One region of the Pseudomonas sp. ZS1P83 genome, then DNA from elsewhere that is predicted to be linked to it. Evidence: riboswitches for the same ligand, from Rfam matches in the RefSeq annotation. Region 1 holds a riboswitch; each other region holds the start of a gene.

The links. Region 1 has a riboswitch for cobalamin ahead of cobO (cob(I)yrinic acid a,c-diamide adenosyltransferase). Riboswitches for the same ligand answer to the same signal wherever they lie in the genome.
Region 2: it holds a riboswitch for cobalamin, as region 1 does, so the genes downstream of both, ACYZT0_RS08790 (CbtB domain-containing protein) here and cobO (cob(I)yrinic acid a,c-diamide adenosyltransferase) in region 1, are expected to answer to the same signal.
Region 3: it holds a riboswitch for cobalamin, as region 1 does, so the genes downstream of both, ACYZT0_RS09235 (ABC transporter substrate-binding protein) here and cobO (cob(I)yrinic acid a,c-diamide adenosyltransferase) in region 1, are expected to answer to the same signal.

Annotation. Positions count from the first base shown of each region.
Region 1 is NZ_CM142706.1:1,079,323-1,087,044, forward strand. It holds gene ACYZT0_RS05215 (C40 family peptidase) at 1-242, shown strand, start outside; gene ACYZT0_RS05220 (O-methyltransferase) at 258-911, shown strand; gene ACYZT0_RS05225 (PQQ-dependent sugar dehydrogenase) at 916-2,229, opposite strand; gene ACYZT0_RS05230 (hypothetical protein) at 2,298-2,882, opposite strand; cobalamin riboswitch at 3,037-3,270, shown strand; gene cobO (cob(I)yrinic acid a,c-diamide adenosyltransferase) at 3,351-3,962, shown strand; gene ACYZT0_RS05240 (cobyrinate a,c-diamide synthase) at 3,973-5,310, shown strand; gene bluB (5,6-dimethylbenzimidazole synthase) at 5,307-5,957, shown strand; gene cbiB (adenosylcobinamide-phosphate synthase CbiB) at 5,954-6,862, shown strand; gene cobD (threonine-phosphate decarboxylase CobD) at 6,855-7,722, shown strand, end outside.
Region 2 is NZ_CM142706.1:1,812,959-1,820,680, forward strand. It holds gene ACYZT0_RS08760 (acyltransferase family protein) at 1-232, shown strand, start outside; gene nfuA (Fe-S biogenesis protein NfuA) at 290-874, shown strand; partial or broken gene ACYZT0_RS08770 (IS4 family transposase) at 1,001-2,331, shown strand; gene cobM (precorrin-4 C(11)-methyltransferase) at 2,402-3,148, opposite strand; gene ACYZT0_RS08780 (cobalamin biosynthesis protein) at 3,232-3,645, opposite strand; gene ACYZT0_RS08785 (CbtA family protein) at 3,642-4,349, opposite strand; gene ACYZT0_RS08790 (CbtB domain-containing protein) at 4,361-4,564, opposite strand; cobalamin riboswitch at 4,685-4,913, opposite strand; cobalamin riboswitch at 5,091-5,303, shown strand; gene cobW (cobalamin biosynthesis protein CobW) at 5,406-6,467, shown strand; gene cobN (cobaltochelatase subunit CobN) at 6,471-7,722, shown strand, end outside.
Region 3 is NZ_CM142706.1:1,913,238-1,920,959, reverse strand. It holds partial or broken gene nirB (nitrite reductase large subunit NirB) at 1-1,194, opposite strand, end outside; partial or broken gene ACYZT0_RS09260 (sigma 54-dependent transcriptional regulator) at 1,576-1,890, shown strand; gene ACYZT0_RS09255 (TOBE domain-containing protein) at 1,931-2,146, opposite strand; partial or broken gene ACYZT0_RS09250 (OprD family outer membrane porin) at 2,369-2,452, opposite strand; partial or broken gene ACYZT0_RS09245 (D-glutamate cyclase family protein) at 2,536-2,888, shown strand; gene ACYZT0_RS09240 (lipid-binding SYLF domain-containing protein) at 3,196-3,756, shown strand; cobalamin riboswitch at 3,826-4,021, shown strand; gene ACYZT0_RS09235 (ABC transporter substrate-binding protein) at 4,162-5,175, shown strand; gene ACYZT0_RS09230 (FecCD family ABC transporter permease) at 5,172-6,188, shown strand; gene ACYZT0_RS09225 (ABC transporter ATP-binding protein) at 6,185-6,976, shown strand; gene ACYZT0_RS09220 (potassium transporter Kup) at 7,042-7,722, opposite strand, start outside.

The sequences.
Region 1 (7,722 bases):
GCATGCAGGCGGCCAACGTGGGCAAGGAAGGACTGCAAACCGGCGACCTGATCTTCTTCGCCACCAATGGCGGCTCCCAGGTCAGCCACGCCGGGATCTACGTCGGCGAAGGTCGCTTCGTCCATGCGCCCGCCACCGGCGGCACGGTGAAGCTTGACAGCTTGTCCAAAGCTTACTGGCAGAAAGCCTATCTGAGTGCCAAGCGCGTCTTGCAACCGGAGCACTTGGCACGCAACCCCTAAATTGCAGAGGTTGTCATGACCGCTCGCACACTCAATCTCGACGATTCCCTGTATCAATACCTGCTCGACGTTTCCCTGCGCGAAACGCCGCTGCTCAAGCGTCTGCGTGATGAAACCCAGGCGCTGCCCATGGCTCGCTGGCAAGTGGCGCCGGAGCAGGGCCAGTTCCTCGCGTTACTGGTGAAACTCACCGGCGCCAAGCGTCTACTGGAAGTCGGCACCTTCACCGGTTACAGCGCCTTGTGCATGGTGGCTGCATTGCCGGATGACGGCTCGATGATCTGCTGCGACATTCCCGGCGACTACAATGCCATCGCACGTCGTTACTGGCAGGAGGCGGGGCTTGCCGAGCGGATTGACCTACGCTTGGCGCCCGCGCTGGAAACCTTGGCCCTGCTGGATCAGCAAGAGCCGTTCGACCTGATCTTCATTGATGCCGACAAAGCCAACTACCCACGTTATCTGGAGCACGCCCTGCGACTGCTGCGCGTCGGTGGTCTGGCGGTGTTTGATAACACGCTGTGGAGCGGACGGGTGCTTGAGGAAAATCCCGAGAGCGAAGACACCCGAGCCATCCAGGCGCTCAATCGCGCCTTGAAGGATGACTCGCGTGTGGATCTGTCATTGTTGCCGTTGGGCGATGGATTGACCCTGTGCCGTAAGCGCTAAGCGTTTACTTGGCCGCCGATACGCGCCACACCTTGTTCCCCACGTCATCCGCTACCAACAAATCACCCTGCTGATCAATCACCACGCCTACGGGACGGCCCATGGCTTTTTCCTCGTCATTGAGGAACCCTGTGAGCACATCAATCGGCTGCCCGATCGGTTTCCCCGCGTTGAACGGTACGAAAATCACTTTGTAGCCACTGTGCGGCTTACGGTTCCATGAGCCATGCTGGCCGATGAATGCGCCTTCCTTGAACTGCGCTGGCAGCGTGTTGCCTTCAGCGAACGTCAGGCCCAGCGATGCGGTATGCGGGCCGACCGCGTAGTCCGGAGCAATGGCCTTGGCCACGAGGTCGGGGTTTCGCGGCTCGACGCGAATGTCGACGTGCTGGCCGTAATAGCTGTAAGGCCAGCCATAAAACGCGCCGTCCTTGACCGAAGTGATGTAGTCCGGCACCAGGTCGCTGCCGATTTCGTCGCGCTCGTTGACCGCCGTCCACAGTGCGCCGCTCTGAGGCTCCCAGGCCAGACCGTTCGGATTACGAATCCCCGAGGCGAAGATTCGATGGTTGCCGGTGGCACGATCCACTTCCCAGATCGCCGCGCGACCTTCTTCCTTGTCCATGCCGTTTTCAGCCACGTTGCTGTTGGAGCCCACCGTGACGTACAACTTGCTGCCGTCCTTGCTGGCGATGACGTTTTTGGTCCAGTGGTGATTCAGCGTACCGCCCGGCAGGTCTATCACCTTCATTGGCTGTGACTTGACCGCCGTCTCGCCGTTTTCATAGTGGAAGCGCAGCAAGCGGTCCGTGTCGGCGACGTACAGGTCATTGCCGACCAGGGTCATGCCGAAGGGTGAGTTTAGGTTTTCCAGAAACACCGTTCGGGTTTCGGCGATGCCGTCGTGGTCCTTGTCCCGCAGCAGCGTGATGCGGTTCGGGCTCGGGACTGTGGCGCCGGCACGGCCCATGACTTTGCCCATGACCCAGCCACGGATGCCTTTGCCGTCATCGGGTTTGGGCGGGGCATTGGTTTCGGCGACCAGCACGTCGCCGTTGGGCAACACGTAGAGCCAGCGCGGGTGATCGAGACCTTCAGCAAAGGCCGCCACCTGAGTCCCTGTCGCAGCGATGGGTTTCGCGCCGTTCGGCCAGCCGATCGCCGGGGCGATGTTCACCGTCGGGATCAGGGTTTTGTTTGGTTCTGGCAGCTTGGGCGACGGGCCGGTGCCGTCGGAGACTTGCAGCCTGGAGGTTTCACCACAGGCGGCAAGCCCTCCGGCGAACACGATGACGAGAGCGAACTGAGGCTTGCGCATGCTGATCTTCCCTATGAATGCATTGTTCTAATCAATAGAGAAGCGCAGGTGCGCGATGGTTCAACCGGTCAGCCGCGGGCTTCCTTGAGCAGCACGGCAATGCCGGGGTGATAGTTGCCGGCTTCGTTGCGCAACTTGCGATAGGCGTAGGGGAAATACCAGGCCACCGCGCAGGTGTGTTCCTTTTGCAGGTCGTGGACCATGTCCTGGAGTTCTTCCGGAGTAGTGCTTTGTTGAGCCTTTTGTGGCGCAACGAACAGGCAGCCGAGTTTCAGGTCGCTGGCGTAGCTGATGCGCTTGGCGTCGCTGGTGATGTCCTGCAATGCTTGAGTCAGGTTCAGGCTGTTGACGCGTGGCCAGCGCTGGCTCGTCTGAAGGTAAGCGCGTTCTTCGCGGGTAGCGATAAACAGATCGGCGCGGCCATTGCGTTCGCCTTCTTCGGTCTGTTTACGGGTCGGTGTTTGTTGCAGTGTAACCATTTCCGCCATCCACGCAGCGGCGGACAGCAGGCTCAGGTTGGCTTTTTCGTCGAACCAGTAAGGCGTGTCGTTATCGCCGCGCACGGCGTTGTAGCGGTCGATACAGTCAAACCAGCGTTCCAGCACCGGGCGCAGGAATTCCAGCTTCGGATTGCTGATGATCATGCCTTGCATGTGGCTCACCTTTGTTATTGTGTTGTGAGGTTGTGGCTCTTTGATATCACTGCTGGGAGTGTGGCACAAGATTGGCGTCAGATAATTGATCGACGGCAGTTATTCGCTCGCAGTCTGCCTGTCTTCAATTGACGCTCCATCCCCAACCCTCTAACCTTCGCGGCTTGTTTCAGGTGCTCTGTGACCTTGGTCGACAGAGTGAAACAGGGAAGCCGGTGAGTACGTTCATTCAACTAATGAAGAACCACGATCCCGGCGCTGCCCCCGCAACGGTAAATGAGTAAAGACTGCGCCTTGAGCCACTGTGTTGATCTCGACATGGGAAGGCGCGCAGTCAGGCGAATCGCCGCTCATGAGCCCGGAGACCGGCCTGATCCATCCAGCGGCATCACGGTGGGCGATGCCAGGCTTTTTGCCGTCTATTCTTGTGCCTGCCCGCCGTTATCCAGCCTCAACGGAGAGCTCCCCATGCCTGATACCCCCGATCGTGACGAACGTCATCTGGCACGCATGCTGCGCAAAAAAGCCGTGATCGACGAACGCATCGCCAACTCCCCGAATGAATGCGGCCTGCTGCTGGTGCTGACCGGAAACGGCAAAGGAAAAAGCAGCTCGGCTTTCGGCATGCTCGCCCGGTCCATGGGCCACGGCATGCAGTGTGGCGTGGTGCAGTTCATCAAGGGGCGCAACAGCACCGGCGAAGAACTGTTCTTCCGGCGCTTCCCGGAACAGGTGCGTTTTCATGTGATGGGCGAGGGCTTCACCTGGGAAACCCAGGATCGCCAGCGTGACATCGCCGCCGCTGAAGCGGCGTGGGCGGTGTCCCGCGAATTGCTCAGTGATCCGTCGATTGGCCTGGTGGTGCTGGATGAGTTGAACATTGCGCTCAAGCACGGCTACCTCGATCTCGATCAGGTACTCAGCGATTTGCAGGCGCGTCCGCCGATGCAGCATGTGCTGGTCACCGGTCGCGGCGCTAAGCCGGAGATGATCGAACTAGCTGACACGGTCACCGAAATGGGCGTGATCAAACACGCGTTCCAGGCCGGGATCAAAGCGCAAAAAGGCGTCGAGCTGTGAATACTACATTATGAAAATCAGTCGTCACTGCCCGGCGGTACTGATTGCCGCGCCGGCCTCCGGTCAGGGCAAGACCACCGTCACCGCCGCGCTGGCCCGTTTGCATCGCAATCAGGGGCGCAAGGTTCGCGTGTTCAAGTGCGGCCCGGACTTTCTCGACCCGATGATTCTCGAGCGCGCCAGCGGTGCGCCGGTGTATCAACTGGACATGTGGATGGTCGGCGAGCAGGAAAGTCGTCGTCTGTTGTGGGAAGCCGCCGGCGAAGCCGATCTGATCCTCATCGAAGGCGTCATGGGGTTGTTTGACGGTACGCCGTCCAGCGCTGATCTGGCGCGGCATTTTGGTGTGCCGGTGCTGGGTGTGATCGACGGCACCGCCATGGCCCAGACCTTTGGCGCACTGGCCCTGGGGCTGGCGCGCTATCAGCCGGATTTGCCGTTTGCCGGTGTGCTGGCCAACCGCGTCGGCACCCTGCGTCACGCGCAATTACTTGAAGGCAGCCTCACTGAAGGTTTGCGCTGGTACGGTGCCTTGTCCCGGGAAACCGGGATCGAATTGCCGAGTCGTCATTTGGGTCTGGTTCAGGCCAGTGAGTTGAACGATCTCGACCTGCGCCTCGATGCAGCGGCCGATGCACTGGCCAGCAGTTGCGAGGTCGCGCTGCCACCGGCGGTGGAATTCGCAGCCCCTGATGAGATCGCTGCCGAGCTGTTGCTGGCCGGAGTGCGAATTGCCGTGGCCCGTGACGAAGCGTTTGCCTTCACCTATGGCGCGAGCCTCGACCTGCTGCGCGCCATGGGCGCCGAATTGGCGTTTTTCTCGCCGATCCGTGATGCGCAATTGCCGGAAGCGGACAGCCTCTATCTGCCAGGCGGTTATCCCGAACTGCACCATGTGGCGCTGTCACAGAACACCACAATGCTGTCCGCAATCCGCGCTCACCATGCGGCGGGTAAACCGTTGTTGGCCGAGTGTGGTGGCATGCTTTATTTGCTTGATTCGTTGACCGATGTCGAGGGCGCTCGCGCTGAAATGGTCGGCTTGCTGGCGGGGGATGCGGTGATGCAAAAGCGTCTGGCCGCGTTGGCGTTGCAGGCGGTCGAGTTGCCGGAAGGTTCGTTGCGCGGGCACACCTATCACCATTCGCTGACCAGCACCGAGCTTGAGCCAATCGCTCGTGGCCTGAGCCCTAACGGCGGGCGTGGGGCAGAGGCGGTTTATCGTGAAGGGCGGATGACCGCCTCTTATGTGCACTTCTATTTCCCGTCCAATCCATCGGCGGTTGCCGCGCTATTTGCGCCTGACCAAAACCCTGTGGGAGCGGGCTTGCCCGCGAAGAGGCCATGACTGACCACGCATTCAGCCAGGCCGAACGCGAAGCGGTCTACCGAGCCATCGGCGAACGCCGTGACATGCGTCATTTCAGCGGCGGCACGGTCGAGCCCGCGTTACTGCGGCGCCTGCTCGAAGCGGCGCATCAGGCACCGAGTGTTGGCCTGATGCAGCCTTGGCGCTTCATCCGCATCAGTGATCGAGCCCTGCGTGGCAAGATTCAGTTACTGGTGGAAGAAGAACGCATCCGCACCGCCGAAGCCCTTGGCGAGCGCACTGACGAATTCATGAAGTTGAAAGTCGAAGGCATCAACGACTGCGCCGAAGTGTTGGTCGCCGCGCTGATGGACGATCGCGAGCGCCATATCTTCGGCCGTCGCACTTTGCCGGAAATGGACATGGCCTCGTTGTCCTGCGCGATCCAGAACCTCTGGCTGGCCTCCCGCGCCGAAGGACTGGGCATGGGCTGGGTGTCGCTGTTCGAGCCGCAAGCCCTGGCGGACCTGCTGGGTTTGCCGGCCGGTGCCAAGCCCTTGGCCGTGCTTTGCCTGGGGCCGGTCAAGGCATTCTATCCAGCGCCGATGCTGGTACTCGAAGGCTGGGCGCAGGCGCGTCCGCTCAGTGAGCTGCTGTACGAAAATTATTGGGGAGTGAGTCAATGAGTGTGGCGTTGTTGAGTGTCGCCGCGGTTGCGCTGGATGCGCTGCTGGGTGAACCCAAACGCTGGCATCCGCTGGTGGCGTTCGGCCGTTTTGCCGACCGCATCGAGCAACGTTTCAACTCCGGCGGTCGCGGCTGGCGTAGCCACGGCGTCACCGCATGGGTGATCGCGGTGTTGCCACTGACTTTGCTGGCGACTGCATTGTCCTGGGCGCCTTATGTCGGTTGGCTGGTCGAGATTCTAGCGCTGTACTGCGCCCTCGGCATGCGCAGCCTCGGTGAACACGTCGAGCCGGTGGCCAAAGCCCTGCGCAGCGATGATCTGGACGAGGCGCGCAAACGCGTGGGTTATCTGGTCAGTCGCCAGACCAGCGAACTGGATAAAACCGAAGTCGCCCGCGCCGCCACCGAATCCGTATTGGAGAACGGCAGTGACGCGGTGTTTGCCGCGTTGTTCTGGTTTGCCGTGGCCGGCGCGCCCGGTGTGGTGCTCTACCGTTTGAGCAACACCCTTGATGCGATGTGGGGTTACCGCAACGAACGCTTCGAACGTTTCGGCTGGGCGGCGGCGAAGATCGACGACGTCCTCAACTACATTCCTGCGCGTCTGGTGGCATTGACCTACGCGCTGCTGGGCAAAACCCGACTGGCGCTGAGATGCTGGCGTACCCAAGGCCCGACCTGGGACAGCCCGAATGCCGGCCCGGTGATGGCGGCGGGTGCCGGTGCGCTCGGCGTCGAATTGGGCGGGGCGGCGATTTATCACGGTGAACTGCATCAGCGTCCACAACTGGGCGAAGGCGTGCCGGCGGACGCCGACTCCATCGACCGTGGCTGGCAATTAGTCCAGCGCGGGGTATGGTTATGGTTGCTGATCCTCTGCGTGGGGGCTGAATTCTATGCTTGAGCACGGTGGTCGGTTACGCAAGGCGGCGCTCGAATACGGCATCGCCGAAGCCGATTGGCTCGACCTGTCCAGCGGCCTTGCGCCCTGGCCGTTTCCGGTGCCGCAGATCCCGTTGCGGGCCTGGGCGCGTTTGCCGGAAACCGATGACGGTCTGGAGCAGGCGGCCTGTGATTATTACGGCGCCGCTCAGGTGCTGCCAGTAGCCGGCTCGCAAATGGCGATCCAGTTGCTGCCGCGTTTGCGCCGGGCGGGCAAGGTCGGCGTGCTCTCGCCGTGTTACGCCGAACACGCCGAAGCGTGGCGACGCAATGGCTACATCGTGCGTGAAGTGCTGGAGCAGGAAGTCGACTTCTATCTCGACAGCCTCGACGTGCTGGTGGTGGTCAATCCGAACAATCCTACTGGCCTGAGCCTGACACCGAGTCGGTTGCTGGACTGGCACTCGCGGCTGGCCCAGCGCGGTGGCTGGCTGGTGGTGGACGAGGCGTTCATGGACAACACGCAGCATCTGAGCCTGGCACCTTTTGCCCATGAGGTCGGGTTGATTGTGCTGCGTTCCTTCGGCAAGTTTTTCGGACTGGCCGGTGTGCGCCTGGGTTTCGTGCTGGCCGAGCGCAAGTTGCTCAAATTGCTGGCCGAGCAAGTGGGGCCGTGGGCGGTCAGCGGACCGACGCGGGTGCTGGGTCAGGCCTGTCTGCTGGATACCGAAGGGCATGCCCGACAACGGGTTCGTGCTGAAGAGGCCAGTGAGCGTCTGGCGCTGCTGCTTGCACAGCACGGCTTCAAACCCCAGGGCGGTTGCGCCTTGTTTCAATGGCTGATCACCGAACGCGCCGAAGCACTGCATGCGTTCATGGCCC
Region 2 (7,722 bases), 730 kb from region 1:
CTACTCTGTGTACTTGATGCACGTCCTGGTGCTGTCTGCGGGTGGTTTTGTCGCACAGCGTTATGGGGTAAACCCCTACGTGATGTTCGTCGTTTGCGCAGCGACAATCGGCGTGGCTTCCTGGGCAAGTTACGAGTGGGTGGAAAAATGCAGCTATCGGTGGCTTAAAGGCTGGATTGACGGTGAACCTACGGACATGGCGGTTCCGGCTCTTTCCCGACAAAAATACTAGGACTTTGTGCTGCGCGATGATTGGCGTAAACTGCGCCCAAGCCTGCGAGGAGTTTCCATGACCGCTATTACCATTACCGACGCCGCCCACGATTATCTGGCAGATCTGCTTTCCAAGCAGAACACCCCAGGCATCGGCATCCGCGTCTTTATCACCCAGCCTGGCACTCAGTACGCCGAAACCTGCATTGCTTACTGCAAGCCGGGCGAAGAAAAACCTGAAGACACGGCGCTGGGGCTGAAAAGCTTCACCGCCTACATCGACTCGTTCAGCGAAGCTTTCCTGGACGATGCGGTAGTCGACTACGCCACCGACCGCATGGGCGGCCAGCTGACCATCAAGGCGCCAAACGCCAAAGTCCCGATGGTCAACGCCGACAGCCCGGTCAACGAGCGCATCAACTACTACCTGCAAACCGAGATCAACCCGGGGCTGGCCAGCCACGGCGGTCAGGTCAGTCTGATCGATGTGGTCGAAGACGGCATCGCCGTACTGAAGTTCGGCGGCGGTTGCCAGGGCTGCGGCCAGGCAGACGTCACCCTGCGCGAAGGCATTGAGCGCACCTTGCTCGAGCGCATTCCTGAGCTCAAGGGTGTTCGTGATGTCACCGACCACACGCAGAAAGAAAACGCCTACTACTAAGTAAGGTGTTCGCTGCAAAAAAAAACGGCGCCCCGTGAGCGTAATGCCGATCAGTTAAGCCCTTTTGCTTGACCTTTGGCCGCAAGAAATCAAAATCCGATGCCTGTATTGGCATCGGATTTTTTTATGCGTCTCGCTCGGGCACTGGAACTGACCCACAACATCGTCTCCCCCCCAACTCAATTGAGGGATTGAATTCCTTGCTCGATCCTTCTTTGGTCGAGCAGGCACTTGAACAGGCAGGCGTTGCGACTTTACGCAAGCGGCGCTTGCCGTTGGAAATGATGCTTTGGTGCGTGATCTCCATGGCGTTCTTTCGGCGCATGTCGGCGTGGGATGTGGTCAGCCGCATGAATATCATGCTGCCGGGCCAGCGCCCGTTGGTGGCACCCAGCGCGGTGGTTCAAGCCCGTCAGAGATTGGGCAGCGAGGCTGTACGACAGGTCTTCCATCTGACTCAGAAAAGTTGGCATGAGGCGGCCGCTCATCCGACTTGGGCCGGTTTGCGCTTACTGGGTGTCGACGGTGTCGTCTGGCGAACACCCGATACGCCGGAAAACCGTGCACGTTACGACTCCGCCAGTAACCAGCATGGCGACACTGGTTTTCCGCAGGTGCGCATGGTCTGCCAGATGGAGTTGACCAGCCATTTGCTGATCGGCAGTGCGTTTGACGGCTATCGCAGCAACGAGATGAAGCTGGCGGAGCAACTGATCGAGACCACGCCCGATCACTCGTTGACGCTATTTGATCGTGGTTTTTATTCGTTAGGTTTACTGCATCAATGGCAGCAGGCAGGGATCGAACGTCACTGGCTGATGCCGCTGAAAAAAGGCTCGCAGTACGAAGTGCTTCAGCGTTTGGGGCGCCAGGATGCGGTTGTCTCATTAAACACTTCGCCGCAGGCCCGCAAGCAATGGCCGGGGCTGCCGGAGCGCCTGACCGCGCGACTTCTGAGCAAAACCGTCAAAGGCAAGGTGTGTCAGATCCTGACCTCAATGGCCGACCCGCTGCGCTTTCCATCCGACGAAATCGTCGACCTGTACAGCCAGCGATGGGAAGTCGAATTAGGGTTTCGGGAGATGAAACAGACCTTGCTCAACAGCAGTTATACGTTGCGTAGCAAGACGCCCGAGATGATCGAGCAGGAGCTGTGGGGGGTGTTGTTGGGCTACAACTTGTTGCGCTATCAGATGGTGGAGATGAGTCGTCACTGTCCAGGTATTTACCCATGCGAAATGAGTTTTACCGCCTGCACCTGGGCGATTCTCGGGTTTATCAACAGCGTCTCCGCCGACCGTTCCGGGAACATCCCCAAGTACCTGGCTGAGTTGCATGCCTCAGCCCCGCACTATGTCCTGCCGCATCGGCGAGAGGAGCGTATTTATCCTCGGGCCATCCGGCTTAAATCACCGAAGTATCCGATCAGAAAGAAAAATGCCAGTCAGCTTAACTGACTGGCATTAGCCCCGTGAGCGCCGTTTTTTTATGGGCGATAAATCTTCTCGCCACAGGGTTGTGCTTGGCTCAGGGTCTGTAGAGATGCGCATGCCCAGCGCGGTACAGCGATGACTCACTGAAGTGATCACTGCCCAACACTCGGCCCACCAGAATCAATGCTGTGCGCCGAAATCCCTTGGCTTCAACCTTCGCAGCAATGTCCTCAAGCGTCCCCACCACCCAATCCTGATCCGGCCAGGTCGCTCGGTGAATCACCGCGATCGGGCAATCCGCTCCGTAATGCGGCAGCAATTCAACCAGGATTTTCTGCAGATGATTGACCCCCAGATGAATCGCCATGGTCGCCCCATGCTGTGCCAGGCTGCCCAGCGCTTCGCCGGCGGGCATGGCGGTCTTGTCGGCGTAGCGGGTCAGGATCACGCTTTGCGACACATCGGGTAACGTCAGTTCGGCGCCCAACAGTGCCGCGCAGGCCGCCGTGGCCGTGACGCCGGGAATAATTTCAAAAGGGATGTCGAGTTCGCGCAGGTAGCGAATCTGCTCGCCAATGGCACCGTAAAGACTCGGATCACCGGAATGTACACGAGCCACGTCCTGGCCCTTGGCATGGGCAGTCTTGATCAGCTCGATGATCTGTTCCAGGTGCAGTTCGGCGCTGTTGACCACGTGTTCGGCGCGATGGCCCTCCAGCACGGCGGCGGGCACCAGGGAGCCGGCGTAGATGATCACCGGGCAGCTGCGAATCAGCCGTTGGCCTTTGACGGTGATCAATTCCGGGTCGCCGGGACCTGCGCCAATGAAGTAGACGGTCATCGTCGGTTCCTGTGAGAAAAAGGGGCTGGACAAAGCTTCAGATGAAGATTGCTCATGATCGAAGGCGGGGATTATCGAGGATTTTAGGCGACGCAGGCCAATGCCAAGGTGGCCTGGGCATATTTTTGTCGTGAAATCAGCAATTTTGCCGGTGCCTGGGCCAGTTGTTCGGCCAGGGCCAGGGCGGCACTTTCCGCGACGCCGTAGCAGCCGGTGCGTTCGAACGCAATGTCCGAGCGGTGGCTCAGTTGCGGTTGATAGCCGGCCAGTTGTTCGCTGCTGAAGTACATCAATGGTAATTCAAGCTGTTCGGCCAACTCGATCAAGCCAGGTTCTTCGCGCTTCAGTTCGATGCTGGCCAGCGCCATGATCTGGCGAAGTTCGATCTTATGAGCTTGTAACGCCTGATCGAGCAGCGCCCGCAGCGTGCTGACGGGGCAGCCGCGCTGGCAGCCCAGGCCAACTACCAGGGTCGGCGCTGCGCTGGTGTCAGTCATGCGTGGTATTGACCATCGCTTTTGCGACGGTACAACCAGGCACTGATCAAGCCCAGGGCCAGCCAGAACGCAACGTTGGTCAGCTGCGAAGCGATTTTGAACTGAGCTTCCAGGGCTTCTGGAGCCAGCATCGAGTGGACTTCCGGTTGTGGTGCGCCGATCACGTGAGGAGCGGCCAGAATGGCCACGCCGAGCACTTTCATCAACCAGTGGCGGCTAAACACGATCAATGCGATGCCGACTGCGGTGGAGGCGGCAGTGCCGATCCACCAGACCTGCCGTTGCGCCAAATCAGCCGCGGCAGTGCCCGGCAGCTCAGGCGGCAGACCGAGGGTCGGCGCCAGCACGAACGTCGCATAACCGGCCAGGCCCCAGAGCAGGCCTTGGGAAGTGCGAGTCGGTGCGCGCAAGGTGTAAAGACCGGCAAGCATCAGGGCGAAACCGACCGCTACCACCAGGTTGCCGCCCGTGGTCGACAGCACGCGCTGCCAGCCGTCTTCCGGTTCCCAGGCTTCGGCGTCGTGAGTGTGAGCGGCGACAGCACCCGCGCCGTGTTCGTGAACTGCAACAGCGGCAGGCTCGGATTTTTCGTAAGTCTCAGCCTGCAAAATCAGCGGAGCCACCCAGAAGCTTTGCAGCAGGGTCAGCAATAGGGCGGCCAGCAGCCCGGTGAACCCTGCGGTTTGCGCAATACGCTTGATCATGTCAGCAGGTCTCAATGGCACGGGAACGCAGAGCTGTGGCGGGTATCGTGCGCGGCGTTGTGCACCGCTTCGATGTGCGAGAAACCGGCGAAATACACCAGGCTGGCGCCAAGGATAGACGCACACACAGCGGCGGTCAGGCGTTGAGTCAGGGTCGTGGTGGTGCTGGCGGTGCTCTTATCGGTGTTGCTGCCGGTACTGCTGATGATCGACATGGCGCTTCCCTCTGGTCAGTCAGCGGGTGAATAGAGCGCATGGAAGACCCCTGCGAGTCGGGCACGCAGAGGTTCAAACAGCGCCCGCCCACCGCGGGTTTGTTATTCAGTGATCGTAATGGTCACTTTGTGTTGCGGGCCGGTCTCCGGGCTCACGAGGGGCGCTGGCTTTCGCCTTGACCTGCAAACATCACCTTCCCATGCCAAACTGCTGGCACAGTGGATCTGACGCTTCGCTCGCTTACCGTTGCGGGGGCAGCACCGGACTGACATGACTTTAGAGTAAAGCACATGATTCACCGGTTTCCCGTTTCACCCTGTGAAGGGCACCCGTAACAAGGTGTGTAGGAGAGCATGGCCGGGGGTTGGGCGTCAATTGGCAAGGGTTCTCAACTCGAGACCGAGGTGAATTCTTCGCGGGCAAGCCTCGCTCCTACAGAAACACCACCGATCTGTAGGAGCGAGGCTTGCCCGCGAAGGGGCCGGTGAGGGCGCCACAAGACATTGACCCGCCCCCACACGATGCGTAGCCTTGCGCTTTCGAGGTTCTTCGGCGTCTGCCGAAGCTAAGAAGGGAACGCGGTCGATGCCGCGGCTGCCCCCGCAACTGTGAACGGTTCTGTTGGCTGCCACGCCACTGCAAGCCCTGTCCATCGGGCCCGCGGGAAGGCGCAGCCAACGCCAGTCGAACGACTGGCAAGCCGTCAGCCAGGAGACCTGCCTCGACACAGATTCTCACTTTCAACCGGGCGGGGTGATCCGGTGGCGAACTCTTCAGGCACGCGCGTCCGCGTTGCCGGTCGTCGTCCCGTATGCCCGCCACCTTGCCAAAGGGCATCCGATGAAAACACTGGCCAAACTCCCCGTCACCATCGTTACCGGCTTCCTCGGCTCGGGCAAAACCACCTTGCTGCGGCACATGCTCGACAACGCGCAGGGCCGCCGCATCGCGGTGATCGTCAACGAGTTCGGCGAGCTGGGCATCGACGGCGAAATCCTCAAGCAGTGCTCCATCGGCTGCACTGAGGAAGAAGCCAGCGGCCGCGTTTATGAATTGGCCAACGGCTGCCTGTGCTGCACCGTTCAAGAAGAATTCTTCCCGGTGATGCGCGAATTGGTCGCCCGCCGCGGCGACCTCGACCACATCCTCATCGAAACCTCGGGTCTGGCCCTGCCAAAACCGCTGGTGCAAGCCTTCCAGTGGCCAGAAATCCGCAGCGCCTGCACCGTTGACGCGGTGATCACCGTGGTCGATAGCCCAGCGGTCGCCGCCGGCACCTTCGCGGCTTTCCCGGACCAGGTCGATGCCCAGCGCAAACTCGACCCGAACCTGGACCACGAATCGCCACTGCACGAGCTGTTCGCCGACCAACTGGCCAGCGCCGACCTGGTGATTCTCAACAAGGCCGACCTGATCAGCCCCGAAGACCTGGCCCGTGTGCGCCTGGAAGTCGCCGAAGAATTGCCGCCCGCCGTAAAAGTCATCGAAGCCAGCAGCGGCCGCGTGCCATTGGACGTGCTGATCGGCCTCGGCGCCGGTTCCGAAGAGCACATCGACAGCCGCCACAGCCACCACGATCACCACCACGAAGGTGAAGACGATCACGATCACGATGCGTTCGATTCGATCTCCATCGAACTGCCGCAAGCCGACGAAAGCCTGCTGATGGACGCGCTGACCCAACTCGTCGTCAAGCACGGCATCCTGCGCGTAAAAGGCTTCGCTGCGATCCCGAACAAGCCGATGCGCTTGCTGATCCAGGGCGTGGGCACGCGTTTCGACAAGCATTTCGACCGTCAGTGGGGCGCCGAAGAAGCGCGTACCACGCGCTTGGTGCTGATCGGCCAGGAACTCGACGCCGCGCAACTCGAAGCGCAATTGCGCGCTGCGCTCAGCGTTTAAGCCATGCACCTGCTCAGGACCCAGCCCGGCGGTTTCGTGTCGGATGACAACATTGCCGACCTTGGACAGACCCCCGCCGAACTGGTGATCCTGTGCAGCGGCGATTCCAGCCTGGCGCTGCTCGCTGAAGCGGCACAGCAGTTACCCGACGATTACCCGAGCGTGCGCCTGGCCAATCCGATGCAGGTGCAGAATCACGCGTCGGTCGACCTGTATGTCGACGAAGTGCTGCGCCACGCCAAGGTGATTCTGATCTCGCTGCACGGCGGCATCGCCTATTGGCGTTATGGCGTGGAGCGCTTGGTAGAGTTGTCTCAGCGCGGCGTGCAGCTGATTCTGGTGCCCGGCGATGACCGCCCGGACCCGGAACTCAGCGACCTGAGCACCGTGGCTGCCGGCGACCGCGATCGGCTTTGGCATTTTTTGCGTCAGGGCGGCATGAGCAATGCCCTGGATTTTTTCCGCTGCCTCGCCAATCGTTGGCTGGGACGCGATTACGCCTGGGCCGAGCCGCAAACCCTGCCGCGCACGGCGATCTACCATCCGCAAAAAAGCCCCGCAGACCTTCACGATTGGCAAGCCGACTGGCAGGCCGATCAACCGGTAGCTGCGGTGCTGTTCTACCGCTCGCATTTGCAGGCGGCGAACACCGGTTTCATCGATGTTTTCTGCCAGCGTTTGCAGGCCGCGGGGTTGAACCCGTTGCCGATTGCGCTGGCCAGTTTGAAAGAGCCCGGCTGCCTAACGGCGGTCGAGGACTGGTTGGATGAAGTCGAAGCGGGGGTGATTCTCAACACCACCGGTTTCGCTCAATCCAGCCCCGAAGCGCCGCACCTGCGACCGTTTCGTCGCAACATCCCAGTGATTCAGGCGATTTGCGCCCAGGACAACGAGCCCGGTTGGCGCGCCAGTGAACAGGGGCTCGGTCCACGTGACCTGGCGATGCACATCGCGCTACCGGAACTGGATGGCCGAATCATCAGCCGGCCGATCAGCTTCAAGGACCTGGCCTGGCGCAGCGAGCGCAGTCAATCCGACGTGGTCTGCTACCGACCGCAACCTGAACGCATGGATTTTGTCGCCGAACTGGCGCGGCGCTGGATTGATCTGGCGCGCGTGCCCAATGGCGAGAAGCGCATCGCCCTGATCCTCGCCAACTACCCGACCCGTGATGGGCGTATCGGTAACGGCGTGGGCCTCGACACCCCGGCCGCCGCGCTGAATATCCTCCGTGCGCTGCACACCGAAGGATATC
Region 3 (7,722 bases), 830 kb from region 1:
CAATGGCGTTCTGCATGTATTGCAGCAGCGTGTCGTAATAGCTGTTGTCACCGACCAGCACTGCACCGAGTACATGCTTGCCCGTGGCATCTACCACCAAGCGTCGATAGCTGGCCGTGGTTTCGTCGATGAACTGATAACTGCGCGCGCCCGGCGTGCTGCCGTGCGCGTCGCCGATGGAACCGACATCGACGCCCAGCAGCTTGAGCTTGGTCGACATGTCCGCGCCCATGAACGGCTCGGCCGCCTCGTTGCACAACAGTGCAGCGACGCCGCGCGCCATCTGGTAACCAGGTGCAACCAGACCAAAAATGCTGCCATTCCAGGCGGCACACTCGCCGATGGCGTAGATGTTTGGATCGCTGCTCAGGCATTGGTCGTCAATCACGACACCGCCGCGCGGGCCGACTTCCAGCGAGCATTGACGGGCCAGCGCATCTTGCGCACGGATACCGGCGGAGAACACGATCAGGTCGGTTTCAAGAAATTCGTCATTGGCGAAATTCATCCGGTAGCGGTAGTCCTCGCCCGCGCTGATCGACTGCGTTCCGCGCGACAGGTGCACACTGACGCCGAGCCGCTCGATCTGCGCCTTGAGCGCCAGGCCACCGTACTCGTCCAGTTGCACCGGCATCAGGCGCGGGGCGAATTCCACCACATGGGCTTCTAGCCCGATGGTTTTCAGGGCGTTGGCCGCTTCCAGGCCCAGCAAGCCACGCCGACCACCACACCGCGTCGGGCGTTGGTCGCCGCGGCACGGATGGCGTCGAGGTCTTCAAGGGTGCGATACACCAGGCGCGAATCGCCCTCGGCGCCTTCGATCGGCGGCACAAACGGATAGGACCCGGTGGCGAGCACCAATTTGTCGTAGGAGACGCACCCTTGTGCGGTGATCACCTGGCGGCGGACGCGGTCGATTTCCACTACCGGCACCCCCAGATGCAGGGTGACGCCCGGGGTCTGGTACAGCGAGGCTTCACCGAGGGCCAGCGACTCGGCATCACGGCCGGAAAAATATTCGGAAAGGTGCACACGGTCGTAAGCACGCATCGGCTCCTCGCTGAAGACGTGCAGCCGATAGTGATCAAGGGCACCGCGTTCGATCAGCTGTTCGACACAATGATGTCCGACCATGCCATTGCCGATCACGATCAGCGATTGCAGCTTGTTCAAAGTGGCAACATTGGAATTCATAAGAGACACCCGTCTATAGCTGTTCAAAAAGCAAAAAAAAACGCCTGAAACCTTGCGGTTCCAGGCGTCTTTGCCTGTTCATTTACGGTGCCAGGTCAGGCATCTATGCCGGATCCACCGATGTTGCCCACGACCTGTTCGGCCAATCGATCGTCGTTGACCGAGGGGGCTGCCCACTCGACTGCATTCACAGTGGGCCTGAACAGTGTCTTGCAGACTTTGTGCCAGTCGGCCGTAGGCCGTGCTTGCGCAGGTAAACGTGGACCACGGGTGCCCATGAAAGCCCGATATTTGCCTTCGCATAGTGCAGAGGCGTGTTGCACGGCCTTATAAAAGTGCACGAAGCTATCCCGTTCCGATCAGAATTTGCCACCCGGCGGAACATTGGCCGACAGCGGACGTATCGATGAAGCCCAGGTCGAGGAAGAAATTGATCGTCTGCGCTACGCCTGGGGCCTGGCTCAGCCAGACGACGGCCTGAACAGGTTGCTCGGTGAAAACCTCGAGATGGACCTGTTCGATCGCCTGCAACTCAAAGCCGTACTCGACGTATGCCGGCAGGCGGACAGCCTGTCCGATGCGGGGCGACGCCTGTTTGGCGTCTCACGTCAGGCAAAAGCACAACCGAATGATGCTGATCGTCTGCGCAAATACCTGGCGCGCTTCGCCCTCGACTGGAAGCAGGTGTCAGGTTGACGCCGCACCCCCAGGCCGTCGGACTCAAACCCAAGCCATTTCAGAGCTTGGCGATCGAGACCTCGGTGGATTTGACGAAGGCAATCACCTCGCTCCCCACTTTCAATTCAAGATCGCGCACTGAACGGGTAGTAATTACCGAGGTGACGATACCGGAGGCGGTTTGCACATCGATTTCGGAGACCACTTCGCCCGTCACAATTTCCTTGATGACGCCCTTGAACTGGTTGCGGACGTTGATCGCTTTGATGGTCATGATGAGGCTTCCTGTCTGAGGTCAGATACATCCGCACGGATGTGCAGGCCTTCAAAATGAACTTCTCGGACTAATATTAAAAGGAATATATATTGATTTGCTTATTCCTGAATTGAATATACAAATTGACAGTCCCCCCCCTGAAAATCATCTACCACAGCCAGCGTATAGCTGACGATCAGGCGATTCTCATCCAGGTGATTCGCCCAGCACGGTTCGTTGCACATTGTCGCCAGAGAGGTAGCGGGTCATGAAGGTCAACCCCGGCACACCGAGTGCGGCAAAGTTGTAGTCGTAGCGCGCTTTGCAACGCACCGAAGGCCTGGTTGTCGAGATCCCGAAAGTTGCCGTCTTCGGTACTGCGCGCATAACGTACGTCGCTTTTGAGCGACACGCGCCCCACCGCGCGACTGAGTGGCAAGCTGGTGGTCAGCATGCGGCCGATGAAGCCGCTGCCGCCATCCAAGCCATTCAAGCCATTCAAGCCATTCAAATCACTGCACGCATGCCCAACGTCCACGGCGCTCCCGTGCATATCGGCGATCCGTCGCTGATCGGTATCCGCGCACTTGAGACCCCGGACAACGGCGATGCCGTACCCGTTGAGTCTGACGAAATACCGGTATTCTGGGCGTGCGGTGTGACGCCTCAATCGATCGTGCAGGCGTCACGTCCGCCACTGTGCATCACCCATGCCCCCGGCTGCATGCTGGTGAAAGACTTGTGCAACAGTGCTTTGTAAACGCGTGGGAACTTCGGCCAGAAGCAGACATTCAACACTTATGCGGTTGCCTGCTGCGGGTTTGGTAGCTTGACCGAGTCCGTCAGTAAAACTGAGGTCTCTGACGACGAACCCGGCCTCGGCGCAGAGGTCAAAGCAGGTGATGGCATCGCCCATGATCAAAGGCCCATGGCCTGCTTCATTCGAGGGCGAAGCCAGTGGTTCACACACTTTAGGGTGCGCCGGATAACTTCAGTAGGCTCGAATTCTGCCGGGGGCAGGCGCTGACTGCTGCTCATATCCAATGCTCCCGTATCGGAGTACGAAAATGACTCAGTCAATGCGGTTCTTCCTATCGATCGTCCTTGCGACCGCCTCACTGGCATCGGCGAGCTTCTTGAACACTGCAGCTGCGGCAACCGCCGAGGATCTGAATGTCGATTCTCGGCAAGCGTTGCAGACGCTCTACAAGGCCACGCCCTTTGCCGAAAAAATCTCGCACAACGCCAAAGCAATACTGGTCTTCCCGAAAATTATCAAGGCGGGCCTTGTGTTTGGCGGTAGCTATGGCGAAGGCGAATTGTTAAAGGGCAAGACAGTAGTGGGTTATTACAACTCCGTAACCGGGTCATGGGGCCTGCAAGCAGGCGCTCAGTCGTATGGCTATGTGGTTTTCCTGATGACCGACAAAGCCGTGAACTATGTACGCGAAACCAAGGGCTGGGAAATCGGCGTAGGACCCACTGTTGTTGTGGTTGATGAAGGGGTGTCGAAGAATTTGTCCAGCTCGACGCTGAAAGACGATGCCTACGCGTTCATTTTCGACCAGCAGGGGTTAATGGCTGGGGTCAGCATTGAAGGAACCAAGATTTCCCTGATCAAACGCTAAAGCCGGCCGTCTGGCGCACGGATGCGCCAGACACACAGTGCCGGTCAGTGGTGCTATTCGGCATGATCGACTACCATGCCGGCCGCCGGTTTCCAAATGGGATTAATAGGGAATCCGAGATGCCTGACACGGCATCAAACGGAACTGCCCCCGCAACTGTAGATGCTGAGCCTGCTCCTGAACTGCCACTGGGATCACTCCCGGGAAGGCTGGAGCCTGGCGACGACGCATCAGTCAGGAGACCTGCCGGCCAAGCAAATCACTAACCGGCGGGGTGTCCGGGAAGGACATCCTTGCGCCGAGCCTCACCTGAGTGATCGGCACTTCACTGCTTCAATGGCAGCGTTCGATGATGTGTTTCCAGTCCGTACCCCTGCTCTTGTACGGTCAAATGGAGATTGCGTCATGCTGCTGTCCCGCCTTGCCACCCTCGCCACGGCCCTGGGTCTGTCCACCCTCGCCCATGCGACCCCGACCCACTATCCCCTGACTGTCGAGAACTGTGGCAGCACGTTGACCTTTCAGCAGGCACCCAGCCGTGCCGTGACCATCGGCCAGGCTGGCACAGAAATGCTTTACGCCATGGGCCTTGGCAACACGCTGGTCGGCACTTCGCTGTGGTTCAACGATGTGCTGGCCAAGTACAAGACAGAGAACGACACGATCGAACGCCTGGCCGATAACGAGCCGAGTTTCGAGGCGGTGATCGGCAAGCGTCCACAACTGGTGGCCGTGGAACTGGAGTGGATGGTCGGTCCGCAAGGCGTGGTTGGGACTCGCGACCAGTTTCACGAACTGAAGATCCCGACCTACCTGATGCCGTCCGACTGCGAAGCCAAGGACAACCTGGTCGGTGCCGACGGCACACGTCTGGAGGCATTTCGCATCGACAGCCTCTACAAAAGCATCAGCCAATTGGCTGAAATCTTCGATGTGCAGGAACGTGGCCAGCAGCTGAACGCCCAACTCAAGGCCAGCCTGGCCAAGTCCATTGCCACCGTACAGAACAAGGATCTGAAGCACACCAGCGCGCTGTTCTGGTTCTCCAGCGCCAGTCTGGATATCGATCCCTATGTCGCCGGGCACAAGGGCATTCCCGACTTTATGCTCAACACCTTGGGCGTGCGTAACGTTGTGGAGTCCGACGAAGAATGGCCTACCGTCGGCTGGGAAACCATCGCCAAGGCCAACCCGACCTTCCTGGTCATCGCACGCATGGATCGCCGTCGCTTCCCGGCTGACGACTATCAAAAGAAACTGGAATTCCTGCGCAGCGACCCAGTGACCCGCAACATGGACGCCGTGAAAAACAACCGCATCATCATCCTCGACGCCATGGCCATGCAGGCCAGCGTGAGAATGTTCGACGGCCTTGAAGCCCTGGCATCAGCCATCAACGGCTCCGACCTACCGAAATGACCACGACGCTGATTCGTACACTGCTGGCATTGCTGACACTTCTGCTGGCCGTGATTGCCGGTGTGGCCATCGGTGAAACGAGCATCGAACCGAGCGTGGTGTTCCAGGTGCTGGCCAACAAACTGTGGACTGCTGGTTATGTCCTCGACCCGATAGACGAAGGCATCGTCTGGAATTACCGCCTGACCCGCGCGCTGGTGGCAGCGGCCTGCGGTGCGGGCCTGGCCACCTGCGGGGTGATCCTGCAATCGCTGTTGCGTAACCCGCTGGCCGATCCTTATCTGCTCGGCATTTCTGCCGGCGCCTCGACGGGCGCTGTACTGGTAGCATTGCTGGGCCTCGGGGCGGGGCTGATTTCGCTGTCGGTCGGGGCGTTTTCCGGCGCCGTTGCCGCCTTCGCCGTGGTTGTTTTACTGGCCCGTGCCAGTGGCTCAAACGGCGGTACCGGGCAGATCATCCTGGCGGGGATTGCCGGTTCGCAGTTGTTCAATGCGCTCACGGCATTTCTGATCACCAAGTCGGCCAGTTCCGAACAGGCCCGCGGCATCATGTTCTGGTTGCTGGGCAATCTCAGCGGCGTGCGCTGGCCATCGGTGTGGCTGTCGGTGCCCGTGGCATTGATCGGTCTCGCGGTGTGCCTGTGGCACCGTCGGGCGTTGGATGCCTTCACTTTTGGCGCCGACTCAGCCGCCTCGCTCGGTATTCCGGTACGCCGAGTGCAATTTCTACTGATCAGCTGCGCCGCACTGGTGACGGCAGTGATGGTGTCGATCGTCGGCTCCATCGGTTTCGTCGGACTGGTCATTCCCCATGCCGTGCGACTGCTGCTGGGCACCCGGCATGCGCGTCTGCTGCCGGCAAGTGCGCTGGGTGGTGCAGTGTTTCTGATCGCCGCCGATGTCCTCTCCCGGACGATGATCAAAGGCCAGGTGATCCCGGTCGGGGTCATCACTGCATTGGTTGGCGCGCCGGTGTTCGCGTTGATCCTGATCGGTCGGAGGAATGCCCGATGAATGCTGCCTCGCCTGTTATCGGCGACTCCGTACTGCGTTGTTCCGGCCTCGGGTTCCATGTCCGCGACGCTGAGTTACTGCACAACATCCACCTAGACATCCGTCGTGGTGAAACCCTGGGCCTCGTCGGGCCCAACGGTTCGGGAAAATCCACGCTGCTCAAACTGCTGGCCGGCGTGCGCGTCCCTGGCCGGGGAGACATCCACCTCAACGGCCAGTGCCTCAAGGCGCTGTCACGGCAAACCATCGCGCAAACCCTGGCGGTGGTTGAGCAACAGGCCGACACCTTGGATGCCATCAGTGTGTTTGACGCCGTAGCCCTGGGCCGAACGCCGTGGCTGTCGGCCTTGAGCCCGTGGTCAAGTGAGGACGATGCCATCGTCCTGCAGGCGCTGCGCGACGTCGATGCAACGCACCTGAAAAACCGTACCTGGCACAGTCTGTCCGGCGGTGAACGTCAGCGTGTCCACATCGCTCGCGCCTTGGCCCAGCGCCCGCAGATTCTGTTGCTGGACGAACCGACCAATCACTTGGATATCCAGCATCAGCTCGCCATTCTAAAAGTTGTACAGGCTCTGCCAGTGACGACATTGATAGCCCTGCATGACCTGAATCAGGCGCTGACCTGTGATCGATTGGCGGTACTGGATCGGGGGCGATTAGTGGCCCTCGGCAAGCCACTGGAGGTGCTGACCCCGCAATGCCTGCAGGATACGTTCGGCGTGCAGGCGCATTACCTAATCGACCCTTTCGATGGAGCGCAGATCCTGCGATTTCGTTCTGTTTGACTTGCTCTCGGGTATTCGAGATATGTCGAACCCCAGGCGACTGGCAGAGGCGTCCTTGCTCATCCTTACATCTCCACCTGAGTCCCCAGTTCAATCACCCTGTTCAGTGGTAATTTGAAATACTTCAGGTTGCTGTTGGCATTCTTCAGCAGAAACGCGAACAGACTCTCTCGCCAGCGTGCCATACCAATGCGCTTGGTTGGGATCACCGTCTCCCGGCTGAGGAAATAGGTCGTGCGCATCGGGCTGAAATCCAGCTCATTCAAATGACAGAGACTCAACGCTTGGGGTACATCGGGCTCCTCGATAAAACCAAAGTGCAAACTGACCCGGAAGAACCCTTCGCCATAGGCTTCAACCTCAAATCGCCGGTCAGCACTCACGCGAGGACTGTCTTCGGACACCACGGTGAGCAGTACCACTTGCTCATGCAAAACTTGGTTATGCAGGAGATTGTGCAGTAGCGCATGCGGAACAGCATCTGCCCTGGCCGTAAGAAAAACCGCCGTGCCCTGTACGCGATGGGGAGGCTGCGTACGGATGCTACTGATGAATAGTGGTAGTGGAAGCGCGGTCTCATCCAGCCGCTCAACAATAATCTTCCTGCCCCGTTTCCATGTGGTCATCAAGATGAACAGGCCAATGCCGGCAATCACAGGGAACGCACCGCCTTGAAAAATTTTCGGCGCGTTGGCCGCGAAATACAGGCTGTCTACTAACAAAAAGCCGAGAAGCATCGGGATGGC